2 regions of the Limosilactobacillus panis genome follow, and region 2 is predicted to be linked to the other one. Evidence: riboswitches for the same ligand, from Rfam matches in the RefSeq annotation. Region 2 holds a riboswitch; the other holds the start of a gene.

Region 1 (4,740 bases), 770 kb from region 2:
ATTTAAGTTCTTGTAGTAGTTATAGAGCGACGGATCGTTAGCAATCTGCTCATAAGACCGTCCCCGTTTCTTAATCCGCTTGAGCATCGTATCAAAAGAAACCTGAATCGTGATCAACAGGTTAGGCGCCTTTTGGTGGGGCTGCTCAGGAAGTTCTTCCATCATGTTAGCCAACAGTGAGCTATAAATGTCCGACTCAGTTTGCGTTGCCCGTCCCATATCAGCGTTCAGCTTAAACAATAGGGCATCCTCAAAGATTGACCGGTCCAAGACGTTGAGGTTGTTGCTATAAGATTCCTTAATCTCATCAATCCGCTTGTTTAAAAAGTAAATCTGTAACAGAAAGCCGTATTTCTTGGGGTTCTTATAGAAAAGTGGCAAAATCTTGTTGTCGTCGACTGACTCGTAAAAGGCCTGGCTGTGTAAGTGGTCCGCCAGTAACTGTGTCAGGCTGGTCTTACCAGCACCAATTGTTCCTGCTAAAGCAATCATTATCCTGTTCCTTTCGTTATGATCTGTTAAAAGACACGCTTACTATTCTACCATCGATAAGAAATCGACAACAGGATTAAGAACTAATTTCTCGTAAAAAAAAATCTCCCCGGGAAACTTCGGGAAGACCTTAAAACAATATTATCGACTAACCTTCATACTTTTCACCCTTGGTGCTCTTGCTCAGGTCCATCTTATCTAACGGGATAATGTGTGTCCGGTAACGAATCTTGTAGTAGAAGAACAAGATCAAGAACAGTGGCACACTCATGTAGGTAATCAGGATATTGGACCAATCAAGCTTCGCAAAGGCATCAACGTTTTGCCCACAAATAACGATGATGCACAGGATAAAAGCGAAGATCGGCCCAAATGGGTACAGGGTGGCGTGGTACTTCAGTTCGTTAACCGAGTGACCCTGGGCAATGTAAGCCCGGCGGAAGCGGAAGTGCGAGATGGCGATTCCCAGCCAGGCAATAAAGCCACACAAACCAGAGGCGTCCGTCAGGTATACGTAGGCCTGGGGAACAATGAACTGGGTAGCAAAGGCCAAGGTTGAAATAACCATGGTAAATACCAAGGCATAAATTGGGATTCCCCGCCGGTTAACGTAGCCAAGAAAGCGCCATGCGTATCCCTCCCGGGCCTGAGAATACAGCATCCGGGTTGAGGCATAGAGCCCTGAGTTGGCGGCAGAAATAACGGCGGTTAAGATAACCGCGTTCATGATGCTGGCCGCTACTGCTAAACCAGCCCGCTTGAAGATAATCGTGAACGGACTCATCGTAATATTTTGAACGTTTGAGTTCATCAGGTTCTTGTTAGTGTACGGCAATACACAGGCAATGACAAAGATTGCCAAGATGTAGAATAGCAGGATCCGCCAGAAGGTAGAATGGATGGCCTTAGAAATCGACTTCTCAGGCGTTGCCGCTTCCCCGGCCGTAATACCGACCAGTTCCGTCCCCTGGAAAGAGAACCCGGCAACCAGGAACACGCTAATAATGGCGGGAACCCCACCAACAAATGGGGCCTGCTTGTAATGGAAGTTTGAAAGGCCCACTGGCTTACCGCCCATGATTCCAAAAATAATTGCAATTCCAACAACCAGGAAGAAAATAACGGTAATGACCTTTACAAGGGCCAGCCAGTATTCCGTTTCTCCATAGGAACGAACCGACAACCAGTTAATCAAAAAGATCAGGGCTAAGACGATGGTGCTGAATACCCAGCTAGGAACGTGGGGTAGCCAGAAATTCATCACAATTCCGGCACTGGTGACGTCAACCGGGATGGTAATCGCCCAGTTAAACCAGTAATTCCACCCCATCGCAAAACCGAGAGCTGGGTCCACAAACTTCGTTGAGTATGCAGAGAACGATCCCGTTAGCGGCATATAGGTTGCCATCTCACCAAGACTAGTCATCAAGAAGAAAACCATGATTCCCATGATGACATAAGCCGTTAGAGCTCCACCAGGTCCGGCCGTCGAAATTGCCGAACCACTAGTGATAAATAGCCCGGTCCCAATGGTTCCCCCAAGGGCAATCATTGACAGGTGCCGAGTCTTTAATGTTCGTTTAATGTGGCCAGTCGAATGCTGGTTCTGTGTCTCTTCTGCCATTAAATAAATCCTCCAAACAAACAGATTTTGAAGAGGGTAATTAAAAAGTCTGCTAACGGCTCATCCCGTTAGCAGACTCAATTAACTTCTTAATTATTGAATCACTCGTCGGAAGCGCCCCGCGGTAAATCCGCGACAGTCCATGACCTCTTAAGCCATGACCCAACAAACTGAAAAATAAGTTCCAGCCTGTTTCGGCGTTTTTCCCTTCCACTCACTGGTCCAGTGCTTATTCACCTCACAGCGGCTACTATTGAAAAACGCAACCTCTCCATTTTGTAAAATATTATACTCTGATTAACTCCGAGTGCAAGCGGGCCTTCGCCAGATTAACCGCTTACCTTCCCGGCCAGTTAGCCGAAAACCAGAATTTTTCAAGACGTGCTGGGAGCGCTCATTGTCTTCATCGGTGGTGGCCACGATTGCCAGTGGGGTCCCATCCAAGAAACCCCGCAAGGCCTCGGTCATGACCCCCTGCCCCCATACGGACCGACGTTCAAGGTAACCAATCTCACATTCATTGGTTAAAAGCGTCGGGTTAGTCTGGTCGGCGGTAATGAGGCCTAACAATTTAGTTGGGTCCTCCTTCTGATAAATACCAAACACTTGGACCGCTTGTAAAAACATTTTAATCTCAAAGCTGCTTGCCGGTAATGACGTGAAGCTGATATGGGCAGCGTCCAATAACTCTGGATCAGCCAGCACCTGGGCAACCTGGTGGTCATTATCGGTAATCAGTGGTTTAACTATTAGTCTCTTTGTCTCTATCATGAATATTTCCCGGGCAATAAAAAAGGAGTTGTAACTAGGTCACAGCTCTTTTCTTGTTTCATTAAATAATCGAATCTTCTAACATTGGAATCCGTTGCAGGCGCGGCGCCCAAGCAACGTACAGCCATTCAGCAACCTGGAGCCATGCATACGCCAGCAACATTGCCCCAATCGTATCGAAAGGCCAGTGGGCGTACAGGTAAACTCGCGAAATTGCCAAGAAGAAAATAGCAAATACTAATAAGATCTGGCAAATAGTCCGCACCGACCGCCGCTGGATCAACGGCAAAACCACTAATAAGAGAATTGCCGCAATCAAAAAGATTCCTAAAGTATGACCACTTGGGAAACTATAACCGTCATCAGTTGGGAGATGCTGCGCAGGTCGGGCCCGCTTAACAATGTGCTTAAAGACCCCGCCAAAGAAGTCCCCACCGATCAACGTGCAGACCGACCAAATTGCGGGAATCTTACATTGCCTCAACCATAGAAAAACGGCAATGATGATCACCCAGATGATATCCATCTTCGGGCTAGCAATAAACGACAAGAAGGTCATCAAGGCGTGGAACCAGCCGATGCCTTCAAGGCGCTGGCTGGTGAAAAGTGATTGCAGGACGGCGTCCATCATCGTTGCTACCGAAGAATTAAACTTGATCAATAGCAATAAGATGATAAAGAAGCCTCCACTAAATGCAAATCGACGCCAGCGATGATTATCGCGTTCAATAAACATATATGATTACTCCTAATTTTAATTTTTAGCAATTATTTTGAGTATACCACAAGTCAATTTACTCGCGCAGCGCTTTGTTAAAAAAACAAGCGGGAAAGACAATTGCCTCCCTCGCTTGAATTCTCCTTATTTAATAAAAATATTATGGGCCGCCTTGTAGGACACGTTGATTTCCTTGTCACTGCCATCCTTTTCAATGACAATTGGTCCCTCGAACGGTTCGTGACGGATAACCTTGACTGTTTCGGAAGGACGCAGTTGCAGTTCTTCTAGGTAAGTCAACAGCTCGTGATTATCTAAGAAGCGCTCTAATTCGACCTCTTCACCATCCTCGGCATCAGCTAATAAGCGGTGACTGACGTCAGGGAACTTGCCGTTAGCTGAAGGAATAACCCCACCGTGGGGGCAGTGTTTGGGGTGCTGTAAATAGTCATCTAAGGCGGTTGCCAATCGATCGCTCGTCTGGTGCTCCAGAATTTCTGCTTCTGAGTGAACATCCGCAAAGTTGTAATTTAACTTATCCACTAAGAATGTTTCCCATAGCCGGTGCTTTCGCACTAATTCTGCCGCATACTTTTGGCCCTTTGCTGTCAATGAAATTCCGGCGTATGGTTCGTGAACAACGAGCCCCTCGTCGGCCAACTTGGAAATCATTTCGGTCACTGAACCAGCAGCAATTCCTAATCCTAATGAAATTTCCTTGTTGGAAACTTTCTTATGACTACCGCCGAGCTCAAAGATGATTTTCAAGTAATCTTCCTTCATTGGAGTCAATCTAGTTCACCTCTCAATAAATTTTTTGGCCTTCGAACGGTCATAACACAATAACTCGATATTGAATATATTACGATTATAGCATAATATAAAACCGAGTAGTTTGGATTGCCTAACTTTTTCGTTAGCTACAATCATTCATTTTAATACAATATTATTAAAAATTGCAATCAATATGCAGAGGAGCATTCAGTAATAATGAAAGAGAGAATCACGGGGCAACGTTTCCTAGCCGTTACCCTGCTAAATGTCTTAATCACAGTCGTTGAAATTATCGGGGGGCTGATTTCTGGTAGTCTAGCCCTGCTTTCCGACGCCTTCCACAATATGGGCGATTCCTTTT
Region 2 (4,740 bases):
ATAGGTACCAATCATAATTGAAATGCGGGATGCCCCCTGATTGATCATTGGGACGGGGATGTTTTCCTTCGTTAGGGGCGTTAGGATGTCGTTGATAACGCCAGTTCGGTTGCGCATCCCCTCACCGACCACCATCGTAATGGCGTAGTTATCAATCCACTCCAGCTGGTCGGGGTTAATCTCTTCTTGAATTTCGTTACAAATAACGTCGACCAATTCGTCATCTAGCTGGTTTCGGTCTAGGATCAGGGTGATGTCATCAATCCCGGATGGCATATGCTCGTACGAAATACCATGCCGGGCGAGAATGTTCAGAATCCGGAGAGTAAATCCGGCTTCCTTATTCAGGAGGTACTTATGCAGGTAGAGTGCAGCAAAGTGCTTACCACTAACGACCCCGGTAACGATGTCAGCCGGTTGGAAGCCTTTGTCGGGAACAATTAAAGTTCCCGGTTTTTCCGGGTGCTGGGTATTCTTGACGTTAATCGGAATATTACCCTGGATAGCAGGGATCAGAGCCTCATCGTGAAAGACGGAGAAGCCCGCGTAAGACAATTCTCGCATTTCCCGGTAAGTCATCTTAGCAATTGCCTGTGGGTGGTCAACGACGGCGGGATTAGCCGCATAAATAGCATCAACATCGGTGAAGTTCTCGTACATTGTTGCGTGCAAGCCCCGGGCAAGGATGGCTCCCGTGATATCTGAACCCCCCCGGGAGAAGGTCGCAATGTGACCAGCCAGGGTGATGCCATAAAAGCCAGGGAAAACAAGGAGCTCGCTGTCGTTAAAAGAGAAGTGGTCCAATAAAGAGTAGGTTTCGGGCATCACGGATGCGTTATTTGGCGTCCCCGTAACCCGGATACCAGCCTCTGTAGGGGTGACAAAACGGGCTTCGTACCCCTGTTGTTGAAGGATCAGGGCCATCAATTCGGCATTCGACCGTTCGCCATGGGCTTTAAACGTTGCCATCAGGTAATTATGGTTGGGAAAGTGCCAGCTTGGCAACTCCTTTAAGCGGTCAATGATGGACGTCAGTTTTTCTTTGGGAACGTTAAAGTAGTTTGCAATTTCAACGTAGCGATTGATAATTTGGCCAACCGTTTGCTGGTATGGCTTATTGTTTAGGACTTGATTAGCGTACTGAATTAAAAGGTCGGTAACCTTCGTATCCTTGCTATTTCGCTTTCCGGGGGCAGAAGTAACGATGACACGGCGCTGGGGGTCAGCAGTGATAATATTAATTGCCTGGGTAAAGTGTTCGCCATCAGCGAGCGAACTGCCACCAAACTTTACAACTTTCATTTCTTAAGAACTCCTTCTGGAAAACGCTAGTAAATGCTAATTTTCCGTAAACAATTTTAATCGAATTCTAACATGTTTCGCCAAACATGCAAGTAAAATAATTTTGGCATGATGATGATTAAACGTTTTACTAAATGATGAAAATGAGGAGATCCTTTCCAGACCTCATTATCCCTATTGACTTTCTCATTATTTTTTTATAAGCTTAATACAAATCGAAGAGGTGCAGCCAACACAAGTAGGGTAATGGAGCCACTGTCGGGCAGTGAAGTTACCTCAACAGGGCGGTTGCCGAAGTGCTTGACTTGACAGGAGCCAGGTTAACTGGGGCGTGGTTGAATAAGCCATGGACTGTCGCAGGACGAATATCAGCCTGCGTTGCGCTATCGACAAATGAGAATGGAACTTAGTCCACTGTTTGTTCTGCGCAAACAGTGGATTTTTTATTGGTCGACTTCCCCGGCAACATGAATTGGAGGAATTGATTATGAATGAACAGATTACTGCTGATCAGCTCAATGAAAGAGGGCACTTGCTAATCGGGGGCTGTGATGCGATTGAGTTAGCTCATGAGTATCAGACACCGCTGGTCGTTTATGATGTTAGCCAGATTCGCCAACAGATTCGCGCCTTTAAACGAGTCTTTGAAGAAAACGATGTTTCATACGCGGTTTCTTACGCTAGCAAGGCCTTTGCCGCCGTCGCGATGTACCAGGTGGTTAACCAGGAGGGCGCTCACATTGACGTGGTCTCTGGTGGTGAAATGTATACCGCTATTCAGGCTGGTTTCCCCATGGAACGGGCTAGCTTTCACGGCAATAACAAGTCATATGATGAACTGGTGATGGCGGTTAAGAACCACGTGGGGGTAATCGTCGTTGACAACTTTCACGAAATTGACCTCCTAAGTCAGGTTTTAAACGAGCTGGGTGCTCGGACAAAGGTAATGATTCGAATCACGCCTGGTATCTCTGCCCACACTAATAAGTACATTCAGACCGGCCAAGTCGACAGTAAGTTTGGTTTTGACCTTGCTTCTGGTCAAGCGGATGAAGCCCTGCAAAGGGTATTAGCTAATTCGCGGATGGACCTCATTGGCCTGCACGCTCATATTGGATCGCAGATTTTTGAAGTCGCGGGCTTTGAAGGGGTGGCGAATAAGCTGGTTAAGGTTGCTGACCACTGGCAAAAGAAGTTTGGCTACCAGGCAAAGGTAATCAATGTGGGTGGTGGCTTTGGAATTCGCTACGTTAAGGATGACCAGCCCCTCCGTCCTGAGCAATTTGTTGATGCCATCATCAAGGCAATTAAGAAGGCTGTTAAGCCAACAAACTTGGGAAAACCAGCGATCTGGATTGAACCGGGACGGTCAATCGTTGGGCCAGCCGGTTATAACCTTTACACGGTGGGGTCAAGGAAGGACCTCCCCGGACTGAAATCGTACGTCACGGTTGATGGAGGAATGGGTGATAACATTCGTCCAGCTCTCTACCAGGCCAAGTATGAAACGGTTCTGGCCAGTGATCCGCAAGCACCACTTACTGAGCACGTGCGCTTAGCCGGCAAGTACTGTGAATCTGGCGATATCCTATGTCAAGACCAAGCTCTGCCGAAAACTAAACCGGGTGATATTCTGGCCATGCTAGATACGGGTGCTTACGGTTATTCAATGGCCTCAAACTATAATCGGAACCCACGTCCGGCCGTAGTTTTTGCGGAAAACGGTCATTCGCAGGTGGTTATTAAAAGAGAATCTTTTGCGGACCTAACTCACCTGGACCAACCTTACGAATAAAATTAATCCATTATATAGGAAGAAAGAGGAATAAAAAATGGCAAAACTAGATGCACAAGCAATCATTAACTACATTGGTAATGCTCCCAAGAAAACCCCAGTGAAGGTGATTCTAAAGGGAGATATTGACGGACTAACTTTTCCAGAGAGCCTGCAGGTATTTCCGGAAAAACAGACCGCCACGCTATTTGGTGACTGGGCTGATGTTAAGCCTTTCCTAGAAGAAAATAAGGAGAAGGTTACCGACTACCATATTGAAAATGACGCCCGTAATTCAGCCGTACCATTACTCAATTTGAAGGAGATTAACGCCCGAATCGAACCAGGGGCAATCATTCGTGAGAAGGTCCTAATCGGTGATAATGCCGTTATTATGATGGGGGCAATTATCAACATTGGTGCTGAGATCGGTGCTGACTCGATGATTGACATGGGAGCGGTCCTCGGTGGCCGTGCCATTGTTGGTAAGCATTGCCACATCGGTGCAGGAACCGTCTTAGCAGGTGTAGTTGAACCGGCAAGTGCCCGACCAGTGCGGATTGATGACAACGTTTTAATTGGGGCAAACGCTGTTGTAATTGAAGGTGTCCACGTTGGTGAGGGTGCCGTCGTAGCTGCCGGGGCAATTGTTACCCACGATGTTGCTCCCCATACGATGGTGGCCGGGGTACCAGCCAAGTTTATTAAGAACGTTGACCAACAGACTAGTGACAAGACGGCCCTGCAGGGTGACTTGAGGAAGTTGTGATCATGACATTAACAAACGAGCAACTTATTCAAATCCGTCGCCACCTCCACCAGATTCCGGAGTTGGCCCTTCATGAAACGCAGACCCATGAGTACCTCCTTTCAGTAATCAAGGGCTTTAACCAACAGTTCCTCGAAATTCGTGAGACACCAGAACTACCGACGGCATTGTTTGTCCTTGTTAAGGGGAGTAACCCCCAACGGACGATTGGTTACCGGACAGACATTGACGCTTTACCGGTAGAGGAAAAGACGGGACTACCATTCAAGTCCCAACACCCGGGTGTTATGCACGCGTGTGGCCATGATATCCACATGACGGTCGCCCTTGGCGTGCTCAACTACTTTGCTGAAAACCAGCCCAAGGACAACTTGCTCTTCTTCTTCCAACCGGCAGAAGAGAGTGATTATGGTGGTAAGCGGGCCTATGAAGCCGGTTTGTTTTCCGGTAAGTGGTGTCCGGACGAGTTTTATGGTCTTCATGATAATCCGGACCTTCCCGCTGGGGCAATTGGCTGCCGGATGGGAACGCTGTTTGCGGGGACCACAGAAGTTAACATTGATTTAAATGGGAAGGGTGGGCACGCTGCCTACCCCCAAGATGCCAATGACACGGTCGTTGCGGCTGCAGCATTAATAATGCAAGTGCAGACGGTTATCTCCCGGAGTATTGACCCGATTCATAGCGGCGTTATCACCCTTGGCAAAATTCGCGGGGGCAGTATTCGCAACGTAATTGCTGGCCATACCCGGATCGAAGGAACCATTCGCGGCCTGACTCAGAAGATGATTAAAAAGATTGATGGTCGTCTTCAGGATATCTGTGAAGGAGTTGGGCGCTCCTTTAATATGGATGTTAAGCTGGGCCTCAACCAGGGTGGTTACTGGCCAGTTGA

The links. Region 2 has a riboswitch for lysine ahead of lysA (diaminopimelate decarboxylase). Riboswitches for the same ligand answer to the same signal wherever they lie in the genome.
Region 1: another riboswitch for lysine. It lies ahead of KZE55_RS07910 (amino acid permease); the one in region 2 lies ahead of lysA (diaminopimelate decarboxylase).

The regions. Positions count from the first base shown of each region.
Region 1 is NZ_CP081855.1:1,630,625-1,635,364, forward strand. Features, by position in the region: gene KZE55_RS07905 (deoxynucleoside kinase) at 1-492, opposite strand, end outside; gene KZE55_RS07910 (amino acid permease) at 641-2,116, opposite strand; lysine riboswitch at 2,221-2,396, opposite strand; gene KZE55_RS07915 (GNAT family N-acetyltransferase) at 2,414-2,887, opposite strand; gene KZE55_RS07920 (phosphatase PAP2 family protein) at 2,949-3,623, opposite strand; gene KZE55_RS07925 (metal-dependent transcriptional regulator) at 3,750-4,397, opposite strand; gene KZE55_RS07930 (cation diffusion facilitator family transporter) at 4,596-4,740, shown strand, end outside.
Region 2 is NZ_CP081855.1:863,149-867,888, forward strand. Features, by position in the region: gene KZE55_RS04135 (aspartate kinase) at 1-1,302, opposite strand, end outside; lysine riboswitch at 1,513-1,697, shown strand; gene lysA (diaminopimelate decarboxylase) at 1,790-3,097, shown strand; gene dapD (2,3,4,5-tetrahydropyridine-2,6-dicarboxylate N-acetyltransferase) at 3,135-3,845, shown strand; gene KZE55_RS04150 (N-acetyldiaminopimelate deacetylase) at 3,848-4,740, shown strand, end outside.